Regions from separate parts of the Streptomyces sp. NPDC044921 genome, predicted to be linked through region 1. Evidence: riboswitches for the same ligand, from Rfam matches in the RefSeq annotation. Region 1 holds a riboswitch; the other holds the start of a gene.
The links. A riboswitch is a leader RNA that binds a small molecule or an ion and turns the genes downstream of it on or off. The one in region 1 is predicted to bind cobalamin.
Positions count from the first base shown of each region.

Region 2: linked by a shared signal. The riboswitch ahead of AC07DA_RS23365 (ABC transporter substrate-binding protein) and the one ahead of AC07DA_RS08495 ((2Fe-2S) ferredoxin domain-containing protein) in region 1 are both predicted to bind cobalamin.

Region 1 covers NZ_JBWKIF010000004.1:278,874-283,284, reverse strand. Annotated here, with positions in the region: gene AC07DA_RS08505 (IucA/IucC family protein) at 1-325, opposite strand, end outside; gene AC07DA_RS08500 (IucA/IucC family protein) at 426-1,982, shown strand; cobalamin riboswitch at 2,011-2,132, shown strand; gene AC07DA_RS08495 ((2Fe-2S) ferredoxin domain-containing protein) at 2,196-2,594, shown strand; gene AC07DA_RS08490 (iron ABC transporter permease) at 2,602-4,411, opposite strand, start outside.
Region 2 covers NZ_JBWKIF010000015.1:73,300-77,710, reverse strand. Annotated here, with positions in the region: gene AC07DA_RS23370 (FecCD family ABC transporter permease) at 1-748, opposite strand, end outside; gene AC07DA_RS23365 (ABC transporter substrate-binding protein) at 745-1,764, opposite strand; cobalamin riboswitch at 1,849-2,009, opposite strand; gene AC07DA_RS23360 (CoA-binding protein) at 2,107-2,517, shown strand; gene AC07DA_RS23355 (4-hydroxybenzoate 3-monooxygenase) at 2,614-3,837, shown strand; gene AC07DA_RS23350 (ArsR/SmtB family transcription factor) at 3,839-4,198, opposite strand; gene AC07DA_RS23345 (cation diffusion facilitator family transporter) at 4,261-4,411, shown strand, end outside.

The sequences.
Region 1 (4,411 bases):
CGCCGAGGCCGGCCACCAGCCGCGCCGGATCGGCGTACTGCGTCCCGTCGAGCCGTACGGCGGTGACGTACGCCCCGGTCGCGTACGGATCCGGCAGCGGACCGTGCAGCCGGCGGCCGTCGGACAGGGAGAGCGTCACCGCGTCCCGGCCCCGCCGCCGGCCCGCCACCCAGGGCAGTGGATCATGGGTCAGGCCGCGCCACAGGCGGGACAGCACGGCCGCCCGGGCGCCGGGCAGTTCGGCCTCGTACCGCGGCAGGAGCCCGGGCCGTACGACGGACAGCTCGTCGGCGACCTCGGTCTCGGCGCTGGGGGGACAGTGCACGGGCGGACTCCTCGGGTACGAATAGGGCGTCACAGCGGAATGGCGACGACCGACATACTGATCATCTCCGCCCGGAACGCTGGAAGGACCGTAGGGACGAGTGGAACGCGTGGACCTCATGCCCCCGCCCGCCGACGACGACTCGGCCCACGGTGACGACCCGGCCACCGGCCGCCTCGCCGACGCCTACGCCGCCGTGCCCCTGCTCAACTGCCTGGTGCGCGAGATCGCCCGGCCGGTGCGCGAGGAGGGCGCACACCGCGTCTACCGGCTGCCCGGCCAAGGGCGTCTGCTGCGCGTGCGCGGAACCCGCCGGCCCGCCGAGCCCGAGGTGGAGGTGGCGGGCACCTGGCAACGCCTCGACCACGCCGGCCTGGTCGAGCTGGTCGCCGGGGAGCTGCGCCGGCGCACGGGGCTGGCCAACCCCGACCTGCCCGCCGAGATGACCGACAGCCGGGACGCCGTGGCGGCGCTGCTCACCGCCCGCGCCGGAGCCGCCCCGCCCGAGGACCTCTACCAGCGGTCGGAGCAGTGCCTGCTCACCGGCCACACCCACCACCCGGCTCCCAAGGCCCGCGGCGGCGGCCCCGCCGCGGCCTGGCTGCCGTACGCGCCCGAGGCGCACGCCCGCTTCCCGCTGGTCCTGCTCGGGCTGCGCGAGGACACCCTCGTGGAGGAGGGCGACACCTCCGCCCTCGACACGCTCGGCACGGCCCCGCCCGGCTACCGGCTGCTCCCGGCCCACCCCTGGCAGCTCGACCTGGCCGCCCGGGAGCTGGCCCCCGCCTTCGCGGACGGCAGGCTCCTGCGGCTCGGCACCACGGCCTTCGACACCTGGCCGACGGCCGCGATCCGCACCGTCCACGCCCCCGGGCGGGACCTCTTCCTGAAGTTCAGCCTGGACGTGCGCATCACCAACGACATCCGCCGGCTGTGGCGCCACGACCTGCTCGCCCTGCGCCGGACCGACACCGCGGTGCGCGCGGCCTTCGCCGCCCACGACGGCCCGCCCGGCTGGCTCGCCGACCGCGGCTACCGCACCGCGGACTTCGCCTTCGAGGCCCTGGCCGTCCTGGTCCGCGACGGCTTCGGCGGCCGCCTCCTGCCCGGGGCGACCCCGCTGCTGGCGGCCGGGCTCGTCGAGGGCTTCGACGGCAACCCGCTCGACCGCGTCACCGACCCGGAGGCCTGGTGGCGGGCCTACCTCGCCCACGCGGTGCCCCCGGTCCTGGCGGCCTTCGCGGGGCACGGCGTCGTCGTCGAGGCGCACCTGCAGAACACGCTGGTCGCCGTGGACGCCGACGGCATGCCCGTGCAGGTGCTGTACCGGGACGCCGAGGGCGTGAAGCTGCTGCCGGACGTGGCGCGCGCGGCCGGCTGGGAGCGGCTGGTGTACTGCCTGGTCGTCAACCACCTGACCGAGATCGCCGGGGCCCTCGTCGAACGCCGTCCCGGATTCGACCCCTGGCCCGCCGCCCGCCGCGAACTCGCCCGGCACGACCTGCCGGAGATCCCCGCCCTGCTCGCCTCCCCGACGCTGCCCGCCAAGACGAACCTGCTGCTGCGCTGGACGGGCGCGGACGGCGCCGACGCCCGCTACCTGCCGCTGCCCCACCCGCTCGGGCGGCCCGCCGCCCGCCCCGGAGCCGTGGAATGATGACCGGCGACAAAGGCGACGGCGGACGAGGAAGCCGGTGTGAGTCCGGCGCGGTCCCGCCACTGTGATCGGCGAGCCGGTCCCGACAGGCCACTGCCCGCGAGCGGGTGGGAAGGCCGGGACCGGCGGCGACCCGAGAGCCAGGAGACTCACGCGGTCGCCTCCTCCACGGACCACCGGGGCGGATCTCCCCGGAGAGAGGGCAGGTGCGGCATGCCCGCGACGCCGGCCGGCGAACCCCTGGACGACACCCCGGGCGGCTCCCCGCCGTGCCGTGTCGTCGTCTGCCGGGACTGCTGCTGCGGCAGCCCCAAGGTGACCGGTGTCGACCACGCGGCCCAGACCGAGCGCCTGCGCGCGGCGGCGCCGGTGCGGATCTCCGACTGCCTGGACGTCTGCGACCAGGCCAACGTGGTCGTGGTGCAGCCGTCCGCCGCGGGCCGGGCCGCCGGCGCCCGGCCGGTCTGGCTGGGCCTGGTCAACGACCCGGCCGCCACCGAGGACGTCGTCTCCTGGGTCCGGGCCGGCGGCCCCGGAGTCGCCCCGCTGCCCGACATCCTCGACCTGTACGTCTTCAGCCCACGGGCGCGGCGCGACGGGGACCGTCCCTGACACCCGCTCAGGCCGCCCTGCGGCCGCGGACCAGCAGCCACAGGAAGTACGGGGTGCCGATCACGGCCGTCATCAGGCCGGCGCCCAGCTGGGCCGGGGCGATCACCGTGCGGCCGACGAGATCGGCCGCGCACACGAGGGCGGCGCCGAGCAGCACGGCGACCGGCACCACCCGCACGTGCCGCCGGCCCACCAGGGCCCGGGCCGCGTGCGGCGCGACCAGGCCCACGAAGCCGATGGTGCCGGCCGAGGCCACGGCGGTCGCCGCCAGCAGCACGCCCACCACCAGCAAGCCGAGCCGGGCCCGGGGCAGCCCCAGCCCGAGCAGGCGCGGGGTGTCCCCGTCCAGCGAGACGAGGTCCAGCTCGGTGCGCCGGGTGACCGCGACGGCCAGGCCCAGGGCCAGCACGAGCGCGACCGGCACGACGTCCGCCGTGGTCCGCCCGTACGTCGAACCGGACAGCCAGGTCAGCGCCTTCGTGGCGTTGAACGGGTCGGTGAGCACGATCAGCAGGCTGATCAGGGCCGTCGATCCGGCCGCCACGCCGATACCGACGAGGACCAGTCGGCTCTGCTGGTAGCCGCCCCGGGCGGCGAGCCCGAACACGAGGGCGGAGGCCAGCGCCGCCCCGGCGAACGCCGCCGAGGCCACGCCCCAGGAGCCGGCGGCGGGCACGGTGGTCACCAGCAGCACGGCACCCAGCGCGGCGCCGCCCGAGACGCCCAGCACCCCGGGCTCCGCCAGCGGGTTGCGGGTCACGGCCTGCACCAGCGTGCCGGCCAGGGCGAGCGCGGCGCCCGCGCACAGCGCCGCGAGCACCCGCGGCACCCGGGTGTCCAGGACGAAGGAGACGGTCCGGCCGGCCCGCCCCTGCGCCCAGTTGGCGACGTCCCCGAGCAGGAGCTCGCTGTCGCCCAGCAGCACACCGGCGAGGGCGGCGCCGACGACGACGGCGGCCAGGGCGGCCGCCGTGGCCAGGAACGCGGTCCGGCCGGGGACGCGCAGCCGGTCCGGTGGTTCCACCCCGGCCGTGTCCCGCAGCCGCAGGGCCGTCGCCACCAGGAACACGGCGCCGACCAGGCTGGTGACGATGCCGGTGGGCACGCCGACCGCCGTGTCCGCGGGGATCATCGCGCGCAGCAGCACGTCCGAGCCGAGCACCAGCGCCGCGCCGGCCAGTCCGGCCGCGGGCAGCGCCGCCCGCGCGCGGGTGAAGCCCCGGAAGCGTCGGGCGAGCGGCCGGACCAGGGCGGGCGCGCAGAGCCCGACGTAGCCGAGGGGCCCGGCGAGCGTGACGGCGGCCGCGGACAGCAGTGCCGCCAGCACCACCACCGTGACGCGGGTGGCGCGCACCGGGACGCCGAGACCGCGCGCCGCGTCGTCGCCGAGGGCGAGCGCGTCGACCCGCCGGGCGACCAGCAGCAGCCCCGCGAGCCCCACGAGCGCGACCGGCAGCATCTGCAGCACGCCGTCGAAGCCGTTCTGGCCGATGCTGCCCTGGTTCCACTGGTAGAGGCCCTCCGTCTGCTGCGGGAACAGCAACAGCAGCCCTTCCGTGAGGGAGTTCAGGCCCAGCGCCAGCGCGGTGCCGGCCAGGACCAGCCGTACGGTGCCCGTGCCGAGGCCGGACAGGGCGAGCACCACGGCCGCGGCCACCAGACCGCCCGCGAAGGCCACGCCGGAGGAGGCGAGCAGCGGCAGGGAGACGCCGGTCGTGCCGGCCAGCCCGAGCGCCAGGTACGAACCGGCGTTGACCGCGAGGGTGTCGGGGGAGGCGAGCACGTTGCGGCTGACGGCCTGGAGCACGGCGCCCGCG
Region 2 (4,411 bases), on a different contig from region 1:
CGGACACCCCGAGCGCGGCGGCCGCGTCCTGCCCGAAGGCGAAGGCGTCGAGGGTGCGGGCGTACGCCAGGCACACCACCAGTGCGACCGCCAGCACGGCCAGGCACAGCCACACGTCCGTCCAGCCGACGCCGCCGAGCGAGCCGAGGAGCCAGAACAGCACGCCCCGGGTCGTCTCGGCGTCGGCGGAGGTCATCACCACGAAGGAGGTGAGCGCCGAGAACAGCTGCATGGCGGCGACGCCGGCCAGGACCACCCGGTCGGTGGTGCCGCCCAGGGTGTGGCTGAGCAGCAGCACCAGCGCGAAGGAGACCAGGGCCCCGAGGAAGGCGCCGGCGGAGACGGAGACCGCTCCGCCGCCCACGCCCAGCACGACCACGACGACCGCACCGGTGGAGGCGCCCGAGGAGACCCCGAGCACGAACGGATCGGCCAGCGGGTTGCGCAACAGCGACTGCATCACCGCTCCGCACACGGCGAGTCCGGCTCCGCACACGGCCGCGAGCAGGGTGCGCGGCAGCCGCAACTGCCAGACGATGCCGTCCCGGAGCGGTGTCAGGTCCGAGCTGCCCAGGCCGAGATGGGCGGCCACGACGGACCACACGTCGGTGACGCGGATGTCGGCGGGGCCGATGGTGATGGCCACGGCGAGGGAGGCGACGAGCGCGGCGGCCCCGGCGGCGCCCAGGGCGAGCCCGGCCCCGCGCCGGGGCCGGGCCCCGGCCTCCGGCAGGTCCGGGGCGGTCACTTCACCAGCCCGAACCGGCGCAGCCCCGCGGCGACCCGTTCCACTCCCTCGACCGTGCGGATGGTCGGGTTCATGGCCTGCCCGCTGAGCAGCACGTACCGCTTGTGCCGGACGGCGTCCATGTTCTTCGTGGCCGGGTTGGACTCCAGGAAGGCGATCTTCCTCGCGGCCGACTCGGCGGTCTGCGACTTGCGGGTCAGGTCGCCGATGACGAGGACGTCGGGGTCGCGTTCGGCGACCGTCTCCCAGTTGACCTGCGGCCACTCCTCGTGCGTGTCGTCGAAGACGTTCTTCGCGCCGAGGGAGCGGGTGATGATGCCGGGCGCCCCGCAACAGCCCGCCATGTAGGGCGACTCGGAGTTGGCGAACCAGTACAGGAGGGTGACGTCGGAGGCGTCGACGCCGGCGGTGGCCTTCTTCATGCGCTGGCGGAGGGAGGCCACGAGCGCGTCGCCGCGTTCCCTCACCCCGAAGACGGCCGCGAGGTCGCGCACCTCGCCGTAGACGGTGTCCATGCCGAGGGCCTTGTCGCGTGCGCCGTCGCCGCCGCCCGAGTTGTCCTTCCCGGCGCAGTCGGACGGCGAGACGTAGGTGGGGACGCCGAGCTTCCCGAACTGTTCGCGGGTGGCGACGCCGCCCGGTCCGAGGGTGGAGACGAAGGAGGCGGCCACGAAGTCCGGGTCCGCGTCCAGGACCCGCTCGAAGGAGGGGTTGTCGTCGGCGATGCGCGGCACCGTCGCGTTGGCCTTCTCCAGTCCCTTCATCACGGGGTCGGTCCAGGTCGCCGTGCCGGCGAGGCGGTCGGCGAGGCCGAGGGAGAGCAGGATCTCGGTGGTGCCCTGGTTGAGGGAGACGGCGTGCCGCGGCGGCGCGGCGACGCGCACCTCGTGGCCGCAGTTGCCGAGGCGGACGGCGGCGGCCTTCGCGGCGGCGGGCTCGGCGTCGCCGCAGCCGGTCAGGAGCAGGGAGCCGGCCGCGAGCAGCAGGACGGCGCGGGCGGGTGGGGCGAGGGGCACGGGAACCAGTCCTCAGTCGTCGAGGGCCCGATCGCGGAGCCCGGTCGTACGGTGCTCCCCCGCCGCGTACCGGCCGCGGGGGCCGCCAGCAGGTCTTCGGACTCGGGTTCACCCGGAACGGAGCGCCTTCCCGGACGTCCGTGCCGGAGTCCAGTGGCCGAGGCCCCGCCCGTCCCCCTCACCGCTGCGCGTCAGTTCCGGATTCCCACCGGATTCCCTGACCCACGTACATGGGTTCGACTGGCCTCGGCAAGCTATCACGGCGGCTCCCCGGGAATCACCGCGCGTCCCGCGCCGTTGCCGGGACAGCACTTCGACCACGACGTCCCGAGGAGGCCGCCGGTGTACGGCGACGAGGCAACGGTCCGCAGGATCCTCAGCGAGCTAGGCGACACCTGGGCCGTGGTGGGCCTGTCGTCGAACCGGCAGCGCGCGGCGTACGGCGTCGCCGCGGTGCTGCAGCGCTTCGGCAAGCGCGTGGTGCCGGTGCACCCGAAGGCGGAGACGGTGCACGGCGAGCAGGGGTACGCGAGCCTGGCGGACATCCCCTTCGACGTGGACGTCGTCGACGTCTTCGTCAACAGCGAGCTCGCCGGGGCCGTCGCGGACGAGGCGGTGGCGAAGGGCGCCAAGGGCGTCTGGTTCCAGCTGGGCGTCGTCGACGAGGCGGCGTACGCGCGGACCCGCGCGGCGGGCCTGGAGATGGTGATGGACCGCTGCCCGGCGATCGAGATCCCGCGGCTCGGGCGGTGACCGCCACGGCGCCCCGCCGCGGGGCGCGGAAACGGTGCGCCCGTCCGGCCGCCGTGCGGGTGCCCGTGCGCCGGCACCGCCTCCATAATGAGCGGCATGACCCGTCTCCCGCCGCCCGCGAACTCCGGTGCCCCGCAACGCTTCCCGGTCGTCGTCGTGGGCGCCGGCCCCGCCGGTCTGACCGTCGGCAACATCCTGCGGGCCGCCTCGGTGGACTGCCTGGTGCTGGAGACCGAGACCCGGGAGTTCATCGAACGGCGGCCGCGGGCGGGCGTCATCGAGGAGTGGGCCGTACGCGGCCTGGAGAAGCGCGGCCTCGCCCGTAACCTGCTGGACCGGGCGGAGCTGCACAGCGCGTGCGAGTTCCGCTTCGGCGGGGAGCGCTACCGGTTCTCCTACGGCGAGCTGACGGGCAGCCACCACTTCGTCTACCCGCAGCCGCTGCTGGTGACGGACCTGGTCCGCGAGTACGCCGACGTGCGCGGCGGGCGGATCCGCTTCGGCGTCCGGGACGTGCGGCTCCACGACCTCGGCTCCGACCGGCCCTCGGTGTCGTACGTCTGTCCCGAGACGGGCGAACGGCAGGTCGTGGAGACCGGGTTCGTCGCCGGGTGTGACGGCGCGCGCGGGGTGTCCCGGGCGTCGCTGCCGCCGGAGCGGGTGCGGATCGCCCGGCACGACTACGGCATCGGCTGGCTGGCGCTGCTCGCCGAGGCTCCGCCGTCCGCGGACTGCGTGCTGTTCGGCTGTCACGCCCGCGGGTTCGCCGGGCAGATGCCGCGCAGCCCGGAGGTGACCCGCTACTACCTGCAGTGCCCGCCGGGCGACGACCCGGAGAACTGGCCGCACGAGCGCGTCTGGGCGGAGCTCCGGGAGCGGCTCGGGGCGTACGGTGCGGCGCCGCTGACCGAAGGGCGGCTGATCGAGAAGCGCGTGCTGGACATGCACGACTACGTGACCGAGCCCATGGCGCACGGCCGTCTCTTCCTCGCCGGCGACGCGGCCCACCTGGTCGCCCCCATCGCGGCCAAGGGCATGAACCTGGCCCTGCACGACGCCTTCCTGCTGGGTGACGCCCTGGTGGACCACCTGACCCGGGGTGAGGACAGGGGTCTGGCCGGCTATGCCGAGGCGTGTCTGCGGCGCGTGTGGGACTACCAGGAGTTCTCGCAGTGGCTGTCCGAGGTGTACCACGGCACGGCGGCGGGCGATCCGTTCCGCGCGGGCACCACGCTGGCCCGGCTGCGCCGGCTGTTCACCTCGCCCGCCGCGGCGGCCGCCTTCGCCGAGCAGTACCTGGGGACGGCCGCGCGGTACTGACTCAGTCGTGCGGCGGCTGATCGCCGATCCGGTGGTCGGTCACGCTCAGTGCCTCGTCCACGAGCCGGCGCAGATGGCCGTCGCGGAGTGAGTAGACGACCCGGCGGCCTTCCTTCCGGGTGTTCACCAGGCCCGCGAGCCGCAGGCGCGCCAGGTGCTGGCTGACGGCCGGCCGGGCCGCCCCGCACGCCTCGGTGAGGGTCGTGACGTCGGCCTCTCCCCCGGTCAGCGCGTGCAGCAGGGCGAGCCGGGTGCGGTCCCCGAGCAGCGCGAGGAGTTCGGCGGCGAGGGCGAACTGCTCCTCGCCGGGGCTGCGCGGATGCGCATGGTGCGCAGGTGACAGGTGCATGCGTGCGCTCATACGCACATAATGGCGCCGTGGGCGCGCGCGCGTCCACCCGCCCGCACCGGAAGGGAACCCCCGTGAGCGACCGGCACGAGCACTCCCACCCCCACGGCCGCGACGACGGCCCGCGCCACGACCGCGAGCACGGCCACGGCCGGCCGCACGACCGCGAGCACGGCCACGGCCGGCCGCACGGCCCGCGCCGCCGCTTGGGGCACCTCCTCACGC